DNA from 2 places in the Rummeliibacillus sp. JY-2-4R genome. Region 2 is predicted to be linked to the other one. Evidence: predicted binding sites of a transcription regulator. Region 2 holds the regulator's gene; the other holds the start of a gene.
The links. Region 2 encodes LexA, which represses DNA repair genes until DNA is damaged. Its sites were predicted from a motif close to CGAACATATGTTCG; they were not measured.

Region 1: a site for LexA is predicted at 6,236-6,249, ahead of ACWV26_RS01635 (Y-family DNA polymerase). Genes of this name have one in related genera too.

Annotation. Positions count from the first base shown of each region.
Region 1 covers NZ_CM132623.1:321,743-329,760, forward strand. Annotated here, with positions in the region: rRNA gene ACWV26_RS01530 (16S ribosomal RNA) at 1-1,091, shown strand, start outside; rRNA gene ACWV26_RS01535 (23S ribosomal RNA) at 1,273-4,202, shown strand; rRNA gene rrf (5S ribosomal RNA) at 4,271-4,387, shown strand; tRNA gene ACWV26_RS01545 (tRNA-Val) at 4,397-4,472, shown strand; tRNA gene ACWV26_RS01550 (tRNA-Thr) at 4,484-4,559, shown strand; tRNA gene ACWV26_RS01555 (tRNA-Lys) at 4,576-4,648, shown strand; tRNA gene ACWV26_RS01560 (tRNA-Leu) at 4,668-4,752, shown strand; tRNA gene ACWV26_RS01565 (tRNA-Gly) at 4,803-4,877, shown strand; tRNA gene ACWV26_RS01570 (tRNA-Leu) at 4,883-4,971, shown strand; tRNA gene ACWV26_RS01575 (tRNA-Arg) at 5,011-5,087, shown strand; tRNA gene ACWV26_RS01580 (tRNA-Pro) at 5,092-5,165, shown strand; tRNA gene ACWV26_RS01585 (tRNA-Ala) at 5,191-5,266, shown strand; tRNA gene ACWV26_RS01590 (tRNA-Met) at 5,290-5,363, shown strand; tRNA gene ACWV26_RS01595 (tRNA-Ser) at 5,372-5,464, shown strand; tRNA gene ACWV26_RS01600 (tRNA-Met) at 5,485-5,561, shown strand; tRNA gene ACWV26_RS01605 (tRNA-Asp) at 5,565-5,641, shown strand; tRNA gene ACWV26_RS01610 (tRNA-Phe) at 5,670-5,745, shown strand; tRNA gene ACWV26_RS01615 (tRNA-Gly) at 5,750-5,823, shown strand; tRNA gene ACWV26_RS01620 (tRNA-Ile) at 5,829-5,905, shown strand; tRNA gene ACWV26_RS01625 (tRNA-Asn) at 5,915-5,991, shown strand; tRNA gene ACWV26_RS01630 (tRNA-Glu) at 5,996-6,067, shown strand; gene ACWV26_RS01635 (Y-family DNA polymerase) at 6,267-7,523, shown strand; gene ACWV26_RS01640 (YolD-like family protein) at 7,552-7,887, shown strand.
Region 2 covers NZ_CM132623.1:1,101,886-1,109,903, reverse strand. Annotated here, with positions in the region: gene ACWV26_RS05150 (aminotransferase-like domain-containing protein) at 1-1,455, shown strand, start outside; gene ACWV26_RS05145 (YneB family resolvase-like protein) at 1,525-2,178, opposite strand; gene yneA (cell division suppressor protein YneA) at 2,168-2,488, opposite strand; gene lexA (transcriptional repressor LexA) at 2,657-3,271, shown strand; gene ACWV26_RS05130 (glycine betaine ABC transporter substrate-binding protein) at 3,400-4,272, opposite strand; gene ACWV26_RS05125 (ABC transporter permease) at 4,277-5,140, opposite strand; gene ACWV26_RS05120 (quaternary amine ABC transporter ATP-binding protein) at 5,133-6,332, opposite strand; gene ACWV26_RS05115 (TrkA C-terminal domain-containing protein) at 6,606-7,247, opposite strand; gene ACWV26_RS05110 (hypothetical protein) at 7,553-8,018, shown strand, end outside.

The sequences.
Region 1 (8,018 bases), 780 kb from region 2:
AAGTACGTTAGGAAATGAACGTACCTTGACGGTACCTTATTAGAAAGCCACGGCTAACTACGTGCCAGCAGCCGCGGTAATACGTAGGTGGCAAGCGTTGTCCGGATTTATTGGGCGTAAAGCGCGCGCAGGTGGTTTCTTAAGTCTGATGTGAAAGCCCACGGCTCAACCGTGGAGGGTCATTGGAAACTGGGAGACTTGAGTGCAGAAGAGGAAAGTGGAATTCCAAGTGTAGCGGTGAAATGCGTAGAGATTTGGAGGAACACCAGTGGCGAAGGCGACTTTCTGGTCTGTAACTGACGCTGAGGCGCGAAAGCATGGGGAGCAAACAGGATTAGATACCCTGGTAGTCCATGCCGTAAACGATGAGTGCTAAGTGTTAGGGGGTTTCCGCCCCTTAGTGCTGCAGCTAACGCATTAAGCACTCCGCCTGGGGAGTACGACCGCAAGGTTGAAACTCAAAGGAATTGACGGGGGCCCGCACAAGCGGTGGAGCATGTGGTTTAATTCGAAGCAACGCGAAGAACCTTACCAGGTCTTGACATCCCAGTGACCGCTCTAGAGATAGAGTTTTCCCTTCGGGGACATTGGTGACAGGTGGTGCATGGTTGTCGTCAGCTCGTGTCGTGAGATGTTGGGTTAAGTCCCGCAACGAGCGCAACCCTTAATCTTAGTTGCCATCATTTAGTTGGGCACTCTAAGGTGACTGCCGGTGACAAACCGGAGGAAGGTGGGGATGACGTCAAATCATCATGCCCCTTATGACCTGGGCTACACACGTGCTACAATGGACGGTACAAAGAGTCGCTAACTCGCGAGAGCACGCTAATCTCATAAAACCGTTCTCAGTTCGGATTGTAGGCTGCAACTCGCCTACATGAAGCCGGAATCGCTAGTAATCGCGGATCAGCATGCCGCGGTGAATACGTTCCCGGGCCTTGTACACACCGCCCGTCACACCACGAGAGTTTGTAACACCCGAAGTCGGTGAGGTAACCTTTTGGGGCCAGCCGCCGAAGGTGGGATAGATGATTGGGGTGAAGTCGTAACAAGGTAGCCGTATCGGAAGGTGCGGCTGGATCACCTCCTTTCTAAGGAATATTTCGGAATAGAGAACGTGGTTCTCTAAGATTAACGCTTGCTGTTCAGTTTTGAAGGCTCATCGCTTTCAAAACATTGTTCTTTGAAAACTGGATAAAACGACATTGAAAAATTCTTAAGTAACACATTTTTTTATATTAAGTTTTAAATTTTTAGGCTTAATAACTTATAGGTTAAGTTATTAAGGGCGCATGGCGGATGCCTTGGCACTAGAAGCCGATGAAGGACGGCACTAACACCGATATGCTTCGGGGAGCTGTAAGTAAGCTTTGATCCGGAGATTTCCGAATGGGGAAACCCACTATTCGTAATGGAATAGTATCTTGACGTGAATACATAGCGTCATGATGGCAGACTCAGGGAACTGAAACATCTAAGTACCTGAAGGAAGAGAAAGAAATTTCGATTCCCTTAGTAGCGGCGAGCGAAACGGGAACAGCCCAAACCAAGAGGCTTGCCTCTTGGGGTTGTAGGACACTCTATATGGAGTTACAAAGGAATGAATTAGACGAAGCGGTTTGGAAAGACCTACCGAAGAAGGTAACAGTCCTGTAGTCAAAAGTTCATTCTCTCCTGAGTGGATCCTGAGTACGGCGGAACACGTGAAATTCCGTCGGAATCTGGGAGGACCATCTCCTAAGGCTAAATACTCTCTAGTGACCGATAGTGAACCAGTACCGTGAGGGAAAGGTGAAAAGCACCCCGGGAGGGGAGTGAAAGAGATCCTGAAACCATGTGCCTACAAGTAGTTAGAGCCCGTTAATGGGTGATAGCGTGCCTTTTGTAGAATGAACCGGCGAGTTACGATTACATGCAAGGTTAAGTTGAAAAGACGGAGCCGTAGCGAAAGCGAGTCTGAATAGGGCGAATGAGTATGTGGTTGTAGACCCGAAACCAGGTGATCTACCCATGTCCAGGGTGAAGGTAAGGTAACACTTACTGGAGGCCCGAACCCACGCACGTTGAAAAGTGCGGGGATGAGGTGTGGGTAGCGGAGAAATTCCAATCGAACTTGGAGATAGCTGGTTCTCTCCGAAATAGCTTTAGGGCTAGCCTCGTGATAGAGAATCTTGGAGGTAGAGCACTGTTTGAACTAGGGGTCCATCCCGGATTACCGAATTCAGACAAACTCCGAATGCCAATGATTTATGCACGGGAGTCAGACTGCGAGTGATAAGATCCGTAGTCAAAAGGGAAACAGCCCAGACCACCAGCTAAGGTCCCAAAGTAATTGTTAAGTGGAAAAGGATGTGACGTTGCTTAGACAACCAGGATGTTGGCTCAGAAGCAGCCACCATTTAAAGAGTGCGTAATAGCTCACTGGTCGAGTGACGCTGCGCCGAAAATGTATCGGGGCTAAACAATTCACCGAAGCTGTGGATAGACATCTATGATGTCTGTGGTAGGAGAGCGTTCTAAGTGCTGTGAAGTCAGACCGGAAGGACTGGTGGAGCGCTTAGAAGTGAGAATGCCGGTATGAGTAGCGAAAGATGGGTGAGAATCCCATCCACCGAATGACTAAGGTTTCCTGAGGAAGGCTCGTCCTCTCAGGGTTAGTCGGGACCTAAGCCGAGGCCGATAGGCGTAGGCGATGGATAACAGGTTGATATTCCTGTACCACCTCCCTACCATTTGAGTAATGGGGGGACACAGTAGGATAGGGTAAGCGCACTGTTGGTTATGTGCGTCTAAATAGTAAGGCGTGAGAGTAGGCAAATCCGCTCTCTATAACGTTGAGCTATGATGGCGAGCGGTTTACCGCGAAGTTCCTGATTTCACACTGTCAAGAAAAGCCTCTAGCGAGGTAGGAGGTGCCCGTACCGCAAACCGACACAGGTAGTCGAGGAGAGAATCCTAAGGTGAGCGAGAGAACTCTCGTTAAGGAACTCGGCAAAATGACCCCGTAACTTCGGGAGAAGGGGTGCTCTAGTAGGGTGCAAGCCCGAGAGAGCCGCAGTGAATAGGCCCAGGCGACTGTTTAGCAAAAACACAGGTCTCTGCAAAACCGTAAGGTGACGTATAGGGGCTGACGCCTGCCCGGTGCTGGAAGGTTAAGGGGATTGCTTAGCGTAAGCGAAGGTGAGAACCGAAGCCCCAGTAAACGGCGGCCGTAACTATAACGGTCCTAAGGTAGCGAAATTCCTTGTCGGGTAAGTTCCGACCCGCACGAAAGGCGTAACGATCTGGGCACTGTCTCAACGAGAGACTCGGTGAAATTATAGTACCTGTGAAGATGCAGGTTACCCGCGACAGGACGGAAAGACCCCGTGGAGCTTTACTGTAGCCTGATATTGAATTTTGGTACAGCTTGTACAGGATAGGTAGGAGCCTGAGATACCGGAGCGCCAGCTTCGGTGGAGGCGTCCTTGGGATACTACCCCAGCTGTATTGAAATTCTAACCCGTACCCCTATATCGGGGTAGGAGACAGTGTCAGGCGGACAGTTTGACTGGGGCGGTCGCCTCCTAAAGAGTAACGGAGGCGCCCAAAGGTTCCCTCAGAATGGTTGGAAATCATTCGCAGAGTGTAAAGGCACAAGGGAGCTTGACTGCGAGACCTACAAGTCGAGCAGGGTCGAAAGACGGGCTTAGTGATCCGGTGGTTCCGCATGGAAGGGCCATCGCTCAACGGATAAAAGCTACCCCGGGGATAACAGGCTTATCTCCCCCAAGAGTCCACATCGACGGGGAGGTTTGGCACCTCGATGTCGGCTCATCGCATCCTGGGGCTGTAGTCGGTCCCAAGGGTTGGGCTGTTCGCCCATTAAAGCGGTACGCGAGCTGGGTTCAGAACGTCGTGAGACAGTTCGGTCCCTATCCGTCGTGGGCGTAGGAAATTTGAGAGGAGCTGTCCTTAGTACGAGAGGACCGGGATGGACACACCGCTGGTGTACCAGTTGTTCTGCCAAGAGCATCGCTGGGTAGCTATGTGTGGACGGGATAAGTGCTGAAAGCATCTAAGCATGAAGCCCCCCTCAAGATGAGATTTCCCATTACGCAAGTAAGTAAGATCCCTTGAAGACGACAAGGTAGATAGGTTCGAGGTGGAAGTGTGGTGACACATGGAGCTGACGAATACTAATAGATCGAGGACTTAACCAAACGTTATTTTAAGAACTTCAATGAAAGTTTATCCAGTTTTGAAAGAACAATTCTTTCTTTATAAATAGTCTAGTAATGATGGCAAAGAGGTCACACCTGTTCCCATGCCGAACACAGAAGTTAAGCTCTTTAGCGCCAATGGTAGTTGGGGGCTGTCCCCCTGCGAGAGTAGGACGTTGCTAGGCTGTACATATGGAGGATTAGCTCAGCTGGGAGAGCACCTGCCTTACAAGCAGGGGGTCGGCGGTTCGATCCCGTCATCCTCCACCATATTTTAATTTGCCGGTGTAGCTCAGTTGGTAGAGCAACTGACTTGTAATCAGTAGGTCGAGGGTTCGACTCCTTTCGCCGGCACCATATTCTATTTTAAAATGAGTCATTAGCTCAGTTGGTAGAGCATCTGACTTTTAATCAGAGGGTCGCTGGTTCGAATCCTGCATGACTCATCATTTTAATAAAATATTAGCGGGTGTGGCGGAATTGGCAGACGCACTAGACTTAGGATCTAGCGCCGCAAGGCGTGGGGGTTCGACTCCCTTCACCCGCACCATTTATTTTAAAACTATATAATTGCCAGATTTAAAAAAACGTAAAGCATATGCGGAAGTAGTTCAGTGGTAGAACATCACCTTGCCAAGGTGGGGGTCGCGGGTTCGAACCCCGTCTTCCGCTCCAAATATGCCGGGGTGGCGGAACTGGCAGACGCACAGGACTTAAAATCCTGCGGTAGGTGACTACCGTACCGGTTCGATTCCGGTCCTCGGCACCATTTTTATTTAACATATGTACAATGACTATTGTATAATATGCGCCCATAGCTCAACTGGATAGAGCGTCTGACTACGGATCAGAAGGTTGTGGATTCGACTTCTGCTGGGCGCACCATATCCGGGAAGTAGCTCAGCTTGGTAGAGCACTTGGTTTGGGACCAAGGGGTCGCAGGTTCGAATCCTGTCTTCCCGATTATTTCATAATATTTAAGATCTTTGGGGCCTTAGCTCAGCTGGGAGAGCGCCTGCCTTGCACGCAGGAGGTCAGCGGTTCGATCCCGCTAGGCTCCACCAATTTTATATTTAAATTATATTATGGCGGCCTAGCTCAGCTGGCTAGAGCGTACGGTTCATACCCGTAAGGTCGGGGGTTCGATCCCCTCGGCCGCCATAAACTCTGGAGGAATACCCAAGTCTGGCTGAAGGGATCGGTCTTGAAAACCGACAGGCGGGTCAAACCGCGCGGGGGTTCGAATCCCTCTTCCTCCTCCATTTAAACTTTATAATATTATCGCGGGGTGGAGCAGTTCGGTAGCTCGTCGGGCTCATAACCCGAAGGTCACAGGTTCAAATCCTGTCCCCGCAACCAAATGGTCCGGTAGTTCAGCTGGTTAGAATGCCTGCCTGTCACGCAGGAGGTCGCGGGTTCGAGTCCCGTCCGGACCGCCATTCTATAAATGATTTAATATATTATTGTGGGTCGGTAGCTCAGTTGGTAGAGCATTAGATTGAAGCTCTAAGTGTCGGCAGTTCGATTCTGTCCCGACCCACCATAATGCGGGTGTAGTTTAGTGGTAAAACCACAGCCTTCCAAGCTGTTGTCGGGAGTTCGATTCTCCTCACCCGCTCCATTTATGGGCCTATAGCTCAGCTGGTTAGAGCGCACGCCTGATAAGCGTGAGGTCGATGGTTCGAGTCCATTTAGGCCCACCATTTAATTATTCCGAAGTAGCTCAGTTGGTAGCAGCATCTGACTGTTAATCAGAGGGTCGCAGGTTCGAGTCCTGCCTTCGGAGCCATATTGGCCCCTTGGTCAAGCGGTTAAGACACCGCCCTTTCACGGCGGTAACACGAGTTCGAATCTCGTAGGGGTCATACTTAAAAATCCTTTAGAATCATTTTGATTCTAAAGGATTTTTTTATTTTTAATGTATGTATGTAAATTCGATTATAACTTCTCTGATTGTATAATCTCCTGTTATCGCCAATTGTTGGAAAAACACTACTTCCCACTTGTCATCTCATGTATCTCATTTTAAAATAAGAACAAATGTTCTTTTTGGAGGTGCTATAGATGTATGAGAATATGCCGAGAAGGTCGATTATGTGTGTAGATATGAAATGCTTTTATGCTAGTTGTATGGCATCTTGGGCTCATTTGGATGTACTAAAAGAGGCCATCGCTGTTGTAGGGAATTTTCAGCAAAAAGGTAGTATTGTTCTTGCTGCTTCTCCGCTTATGAAAAAACGATTTCAAGTGAAGACAGGAACAAGGGTTTATGAAATACCGAAGCATCCAGATATTCATTTGTTTGAACCAAAGATGGAATACTTTGTCCGCATGTCCGTCGAAATTACAAAGCTACTTCATAGCTATGTACCAAAGGAAGCAATTCATGTATATAGCATTGATGAAAGTTTTGTTGATCTCACAGGGACAGAGAAACTGTGGGGAGATCCGGTTGAAACAGCACACAAAATCCAAGAAGAACTTTATCGGCAATTTGAAATACCAAGCACTGTAGGAATGGGACCGAATATGCTTTTGGCAAAGCTTGCTCTTGATTTAGATGCAAAAAAAACGGGTTTCGCTAAATGGGACTTTGAAGATGTGGAAAGAAAGCTATGGCCTGTTACACCTTTGTCGAAGATGTGGGGGATCGGACATCGAACAGAACGTACGCTGAACAATATGGGGATTTTCTCTGTTGGAGATTTGGCTCACGCTGATTTAGCGACATTAGAAAAGAGATTCGGCATTATGGGCAATCAACTTTATCATCATGCATGGGGAATTGATTTGTCAAAGGTAGGCGAAGCACCACTTGTAGAAGGGCAAATTAGTTATGGTAAGAGCCAAATATTAATGCGCGATTATAACACTAAAAAGGAAGTGCTCGCAGTGCTCCTGGAAATGTGTGAAGATGTGGCGAGAAGAGCACGAGAAGCCTATAAAGTAGGGCGTACAATCACATTAGGTATTGCTTATAGTAAAAATGCCTTTGGAGGAGGTTTTCAGCGTTCACATACAATTGATGAAGCCACCAATGATACGATGGCTATTTATCACGTTTGTCAGCAAATATTAAGCGAACAGTACAATGAACGCCCAGTGCGCCAAATAAGTGTTAGTATAACAAAATTAGAATCAGAACATTCTATGCAGCTCAGCTTTTTTGATACATCCCGCTGGAAGCGCCGTAAGCTTGGTGCTGCAATGGATCACCTCCGAACACATTATGGCTCAACAGCGGTGTTGCGAGCAGTATCGTATACAAATGCAGGAACAGCAGTGAAGCGCTCCCAATTGCTCGGAGGTCATAAGAAGTAATTGGAACTTACAAAAGGAGGTATCCTATATGTTAAGAGATCGTGGGAATATTAAGTGGACGGCTATGATGTTACCAGAACATGTACAAAGACTGCGAAACTGGCAACAGGAGACAAAGCAAATTGCGAAGCCGATATATGACGAATGGACATTGCAAGCATTAGGAGAAGAACTCATGCAAGCATATTGTGGTCAGAAAGAAGTACTACTAGAAGTTTGGCATCAGCAGGCAAGTACTGAGTACAGAGGAATCATCACAGCGCTCAACAACGAAGATAAAAAACTATGTCTGTATAATATAATAAAAAGCCAAACGAGCTGGATTGAAGCAGAATTAATCCTTCATGTTCGAATATTTGATTAGAAGACACAATTCAATATTCAATAGTAGTAAGGCTAGTCATGGAAAAGTTGAAGTAATAGTTAATGATATTTTTAATTTAATTTCAATTAGCAATTTTTAGTGTACTAAATACCTATCCAAGGATTAAGGAC
Region 2 (8,018 bases):
AAGCCGAGCCGTACTATTCCAAAAAGTTTACATCATCAAATTATACAATGGATTACAGAACAGATTAAATCAGGAGATTGGGTGGTTGGCACAAAACTTCCAACACAGCGACAACTTGCTTTTTTGCTTGAAGTAAATCGAAGTACAATAAAACTCGCTTTAGATGAATTAAAAGCTGATGGTATATTGGAGTCTAGAATAGGTTCAGGTGTATTTGTTGCCAATAACTCTTGGAATTTATTATCGAAAAACAATCAACCTAATTGGCAAAGCTACATCGAAGCAAGCATTCATAAGCCAAATGATCATACTATTCAAATGATCAATGAATATGAACAAGACAATACTGTAATCCGCTTAGGGACTGGAGAGCTTTCTCCGTCTTTGTTGCCAACTACTAAATTACAAAAATCCCTTCAAAATCTTTCATTTGAAGGAAAAGATATTGGCTATTCTTCCCCACAAGGTAGTGAAAAATTGCGTCAAGCTTTATGTAACTATTTAAGCAAACGAAAGATTACTACTACACCGGAAAACATTTTGATTGTTTCTGGTGCACTGCAGGCGCTTCAGTTAATATCATTGGGATTATTTGAACCTGGCTCAATTGTATTCCAAGAGCCCAGTTCCTATTTAAATTCAATTCATCCTTTTCAATCTTTTGGTATGCAATTAAAATCCGTTTCTCAAGAGGAAATGTTTAAAGAATCATTACAGAAAATGAAAAGAAATCGACAATCTATTTATTACACGATTCCTACATTAAACAATCCTACCGGAAGTGTTTGGTCATTAGAAGAAAAACAAAATCTCTATAACTTATGTATTGAACTTCGAATTCCAATAATTGAAGATGACGTTTACTTCGAATTACTATTTGACTCAAAATTAGTTTCTCCATCTATCAAATCACTTGATACATCTGGTCAAGTTCTATATATCGGAAGTGTTTCAAAGACTCTTAGTCCTGGATTACGCGTTGGTTGGATAGTCGGTCCAACACCTGTGATTAAGAGATTAGCAGATATTAAAATGCAAATGGATTACGGGACAAGTGCTTTTTCTCAAGAAATTGTTACGCATTGGCTAAATTCTGATTTATATGAAAATCATTTAACTTTTTTAAGAGAACAATTGAAGTTTCGTGCTACACTTCTTGATACGATTCTTAATGAGTTGTTTGAATCTTTGGCCACATGGGAGAAACCTAAAGGCGGCTTTTATATTTGGTTTAGATTTAATGAGCCTATTGTAACCAAGGAATTTTTCCTCAAACTACTTCAGAGAAAAGTGTTAATCAATCCAGGTTATATCTATAACTCTTATGATTCTCATCATATTCGTCTCTCTTATGCTTATGCATCTTTAGAAGAATTAAAAAATGGAATATATATTCTATACGAAGAAAGTATTTTATTTCTTAATAAACTAAAAACTGCTGCACCTAATGAATAGAGTTGCAGCAGTTTTCGCATTAATAATTATGAAATTTAGATATATTATAAGTTCCCGCTTTAAAATTCACTATTTACTTTCCAATTCATATTCTTTATAACGTCTATGAATCGTTGCTTTGCTGATTTGAAAGCCTAATCCTTTTAATGTAGCCGTTATTTCTTCAAATGTCATACCATTTTGTCTAAGGCTAACAATTTGATCAATTGGAACATCTATTCTTTCTCTTCCTTCAGGATTTCCTCTATCTTTTAAGTTATTTTCAGGTCTATAGCCATTTTCGACAGCACGCTTCATGCCCCGCCTTATTTTGGCATTATGTAATTTACGTTGGTATTCTTCTACAAGAGCTAAAATTTCAAGTAACATCGTATCCATTTCATTAAGTCGCATATTACCAGAATTACTTAATGTAAATATATCAACATTCATTTTTTGTAACAAATGTAGTACAGCCATGCGTCCATTTCCCCGACCCAAGCGTGTTTCATCTTGAACAAATAAAGCATGAATTTGATAATCCTTTATATATTCTAGTAAGTCTAATAATCCTTCACGATCAATATCATAGCCACTATGTCGATCAGTGAAAACTTCAGCCACTTCATATTCTTTAGCTGAAGCAAATTCTCTTAGCTCTAACTCTTGCCTCTCCAATGATGTATCTTGAGTTTCCTTTTCTGTACTTACCCGACAATACAGAACCGCTTTTTTATCTACCATTTTCTTCACTCGCCACTTCTATTCCCTTATCATTTGAAATTGTATTGTTATATTCAGGAATACTTAAAGTATGACCAGCTATTATTTTATCGTCAATCATATTGTTCTCATTTTTCACTAGACGAACCCATTCATCATTTGTAAGATCACCTTTATATTCGTCGGATAATGTCCAAAGCGTATCTCCTTGTTCTATTTCAATTTTTGTATAATTAGTGACATCTCTATTTGATACGAATAGTATAATCATGCCAATGATAATGATTGCAAAAAGTAGTGTTGTGTTTTGATTTTTTTTAACCCAATTCATGTAAGTCATCCTTTCATCGAATGTTTGTTCGGAATGTATGTTCCTAATATAAATCGAACGTTTGTTTTTGTCAACTGCTTTTTCGAACTTATGTTTGCATTGTTTGTTCGCAAATGTTATACTAAATTTAACAATTTTAGAAGAGACTCAAGATAAGAGGTGATTGGATTGAAAAAAGTATCGAAAAGACAAGAAGATATACTAGAATTTATTAAAGAAGAAGTTCGCACGAAAGGGTACCCACCTTCTGTCCGAGAAATTGGGGAAGCTGTCGGTCTAGCTTCAAGTTCTACTGTCCACGGACATTTAAACAGACTCGAAAGCAAAGGCCTTATTCGACGCGATCCAACAAAACCTCGTGCCATAGAAATTTTGGACCAAGATAATATTTCAAAACAAGGCGTCATGCATGTACCATTAGTAGGAAAGGTTACTGCTGGTTTACCAATTACGGCCATTGAAAATATCGAAGAATATTTTCCGATTCCAGACTTTTACGGCACTTCCGACGACCATATCTTTATGCTTGAAATCATGGGTGAATCTATGATAGAAGCTGGTATTTTGGATGGTGATTACGTAATTGTAAAACAACAAGCAACAGCCAATAATGGTGATATTGTTGTAGCAATGACAGAAGAAAACGAAGCAACTGTAAAGCGTTTTTACAAAGAAGATGGTTATTTCCGTCTTCAACCAGAAAACTCTTCTATGGAACCAATTATTGTAGACAATGTATCTATACTTGGTAAAGTAGTAGGACTATATCGTAATGTTCAATAATCTACTATATGAAAAAGCATCCAATTCTATTCTATTAATAGATTAGAATTGGATGCTTTTTTCTATTACTCACTATTTAAATTTCATATTTTCAAATGACTTTAGGACTCTTTGTTTCATATTAATCATTATTTCTCATCTATCCCTTTTGTCCAGCTTGCAACCTTTTCTGGATTCTTTTTAATCCATTCTTCTGCCACATCTTCAGGGTCTTCACCTTCTGAAATTTTTAGCATCGTTTCTTCTATATCCTTAGTGGACCAGTTAAATCTATCTAAAACTTTATAAGCGTCTGGTTTGTCTTCTTTCAGCGATTTACGTGCAAAAGTGTGAATACTTTCTTCTTTACCAAAAACACCTTTGGGGTCTTTTAAATATTTTAAATCATATTTTTGGAACATCCAGTGGGGTGACCATCCTGTAATCACGATATCTTTTTTATTTTTAATCGCTTTACCAAGCTCAATAGTCATGGCTCCTGAGGATGCAGTTTTTACATTCCATGAGGTTAAATTATCATAACTTTTCAAAGCTTTTTCAGCTGTGGCAACAACACCGGCTCCTGGCTCAATACCCGTAATTGTACTATTTGCCTGCATTTTCAAATCTTCTATCGAATTTTCCTTCATATATTTTGGGACAACCAAGCCTATTTTTGCCCCTTTTAAATTCGGACCTAAATCATCTAAATCATTTTTATACTTTTTATATTGTGCAGCATGGGTATTTGGTAACCAACCTCCTACCATTGCATCTGCTTCACCTTTTGATACAGCTTCCCACATAATTGCGTTATCTAGTGGAGTAAGTTGGACATCATATCCCATATTTTCTAATACTTTTCCAATAACATTTGTAGATGCTACTTCAGTATCCCATTCTACATAAGCTAAGTTAATTTGTTTGCTCTTTACAGAATTTAAATCACAGCTTGCAAGTATCGTACTTAATCCAATGCATGCAGCTAAACTAATGGCTTTCATCTTTTTGCTTAGTTTCATCCAATCATCCTTTTTGTTCGTATTTCTTCTTATTAAAGCTTTGTGATAATCGGTCAATTATTATTGCAAAGATTACTAAAGATAAACCCGCAACAAAACCATTTCCGACTTGAGCACGTTGTAAAGCTGACAATACTTTGCGACCTAATCCTGGAGCACCAATCATAGAAGCAATAACGACCATAGAAAGTGCTAACATTACTGTTTGGTTTATTCCCGCCATAATAGTGGATTTTGCTAGAGGAAGTTCAACTTTAAATAATTTCTGGAAAGAAGTACTACCGAATGATTCAGATGCTTCGATTAACTCTTTTGATACTTGTTTTATACCGAGATTTGTAAATCGTATTGTCGGTGGAATTGCGAAGATAATAGAAGCAAATACTCCTGGTACAACTCCTATGCCAAAAAAGGCAACAGCTGGTATTAAATAGACGAAACCAGGCATCGTTTGCATAAAGTCTAAGATGGGTTTCATGATACTCTCTACAAATCTAGTTTTCGACATTAATATCCCAATAGGAATACCTATTATTATTGATATAATACTCGCAAATAATACTAGTGTAATTGTATTCATCAACTCTTCCCATAGGTTTTGGTTGTAGATAAATAACAAACCAATCATCGAGAAGATTGCTAATCCTATTTTCTTTCCTGAAGCAAAAAATGCTAGTAACATTACAATTATTATTAAAAGAATAGGTGGTATAATCATCAAGAAATCCGTAATAGAATTCATCGTTATTTGGCCTATTGCTTGTATGGTGTCAAACATACCAGCAAAATGATCTGTCAAAAAGTCCATTGCGTTTTGTGTCCATTTTGCAACGGGTATTTTTGAAAATTGATCTAGAAAATTACTCATGTACTAATACCCCCTCACTATCTTTTGCTAATGCTTCAATAACAACTCCCTTGATTAAAATACCAATAAGTTTGCTGTTTTTTATGACAGCAACTGGTGTTGGAGCGTCATAGATCACATTAAAAACATCTTGGATAAGAGTATCGTGTTCAACAGTCACAATATCTGAATGAACAATTTCCTTAATACTTTTATCTCCACGTTTAGCAGATTCTAATGCATCATCAGCTGTTATATAACCTTTAATTTTCCGACTGCGGTCAAGAGCAACAAGCATACTTACTTCCTCTTGGCGCATTCTGGCAAGCGCAACCTTTGGTCCGTCTTGTTCAACATTGACCGTAATTGGACGTATCATAATATTTTCTGCTGTTAGAACCTTCGAGCGATCTACATCTTCTACGAAGTTACGAACATAATCATTTGCTGGATTTGTTAATATCTCTTCACCTGTTCCAATTTGAATAATTTGACCATCCTTCATAATAGCGATTCTGTCTCCAATTCTTAGTGCTTCATTCAGATCATGTGTGATAAATATGATTGTTTTTTTCATCGTAGATTGTAAATCCAATAGCTCATCTTGCATGCCCTTTCGAATAAGTGGATCGAGTGCTGAAAATGCTTCGTCCATTAATAAAATATCCGGATTATTCGCAAGCGCTCTTGCTAATCCTACACGTTGCTGCATACCACCAGACAATTGATTTGGATATTGATCTTTGAAATCTAGTAATCTTGCATTTTCTAAAGCTTGCTCTGCTTTTTCTCTACGTTCTTCTTTTGATACTCCACGAACTTCTAAACCGTATTCAGTATTTTGTAGTATTGTTTGATGAGGGAATAAACCGAAGTTTTGAAAGACCATATTGATTTTCTCTCTACGTACTTTCCGCAACTGTTCTTTATTCATTTTCGAGATATTCTCTCCATCTATAAAAATATTACCGTTTGTAGGTTCTATTAATCTGTTTAATAATCGAACAAGTGTTGATTTCCCGCTACCAGATAACCCCATAATAACGAAGATCTCACCTTCATTTACAGAAAAACTAGCATCATATACACCAACAGTTGCTCCTGTTTTGTTCAAGATTTCATTTTTTGTAATTCCTTGTTTAACCAAGTCTAGCGCCTGATTTGTGCGCTTACCAAAAACTTTACTTACGTGATCAATTTTAAGTTTTTCCAAATATATCTCCCCTAAAAAAAGATTTTCTATTTATCAGCATTTAACCGCTTCAACACAAAGTAACAACTTAATGTTATCATCAGGTTGTTACTTTAGTCAAATAGCCACCAATTACAAACTAAATAGCCGAGTAATCATATTTCTAGATTTTTTGCTTTTTTCAGCAAAGAATTTGAGTACTTCTTATGATTTAAATAAATAAAATTTCCCACAAAAAAGGTAATCTAAAATTTTTTAGATTACCTAGATACCCGTATTTTAAATTGTGTTTATTTAATCTTTTGAAAAAAGGAAATTTTGAACTGTGTCAACACATTGTTCATTTCCGATAAAATAGATCACATCATATTCATGCAACGAAGCATAAGGACCTGGTGATAATAAGATTTCCTGCCCTCTTTTAATACCAACAATTGTTGCTGTTGTATTTTGCCAAAAATTCAAATCTTGAATGGTCTTTCCTAAATAAGCACATTCCCCTGTAACGGTTACTTGAAATGGAACGAACGGATTAAGTGAATGGAAACGGTCAGTACGACTTACTAATTCCTTTGTTAAAGTTTCCAACTTTTCGAGTTCTTTCTTCTGTTGAGAAATGCTATCAACCATTTCACGTTGAACTTCTTTTACTGATTGTACATCTTGTAGCTGATGGACAAATTTCGCAGCGTTCTCGTATGATTTTATAATAACGCCCGAACCTTTTGAAGTTTCTACAATTTCTAAATCATGCAGCACTGCAATTGCGCGACGTGCCGTTTCCGAAGACACACCATATTGACTTGCTAAAGAAGATCTGGCATATATTCTTTCGCCAATTCGGTATTTATTTTCAACAATTTTAGAGGCAATATCGGCAGCAATAATTTGATATTTAGACTGCTTGATTTTCGTTTTTTTTTCCATCTCAGGCATAGAACTTCATACCCTTTCATAAAAAAATGCTTAATACTAAGGCTTATCATATCACCATTGAAATGTATATACTATGATTTATATTTGTATGTAAATAAAAAAGCATTTAAACGCAATAGTTGATTTTAAATGTCTAACCTTGATGTATCAAGCAACAATCATTCATAAAGTCCCTCATCCGGAAATTATTGTATTCTAATGTAACTTTAGAATACATAGCACACTAATTATTACAAATTTTTTCTAGTTATTATTCTTTGTTATCCGGGTAGATATTCTAAACAGAATATTTTAGGAGGACAATCATGTTTGGATTCGCTGATATAATAAAATTTCTAATCTCTTTTTTCGTGATTCTGCCCTTCGTTACGCTTATCCATTTAAGCGGACATATTTTTTTCGTTACACTTTTCGGGGGGGCGGAGAAAAAAATCAGTATTGGATGTGGGCAGGTAGTATTCTCCTTATGGAATATCGAAGTAAAGAAATACTACTTCTGGAATGGGGCATGCGAGTTTAAAATGTTAAAGCATGATAACCGAATAACAAACGCATTGATATACCTAGGCGGTTCTTTATTCAACCTGATAGGTATTTTTCTGATACAAGCTCTCATTTCTCAAGGAATTCTAGATAAGTCTGTCTTTTGGTATCAGTTTACTTATTTCTCATTTTATATTCTGTTTTTCTCATTATTTCCTATGTATTTTTCAGATGGTTCGCCAAGCGATGGGAGGGCAGCAGTACTCGCATTGAAGCACCAGGATGAAA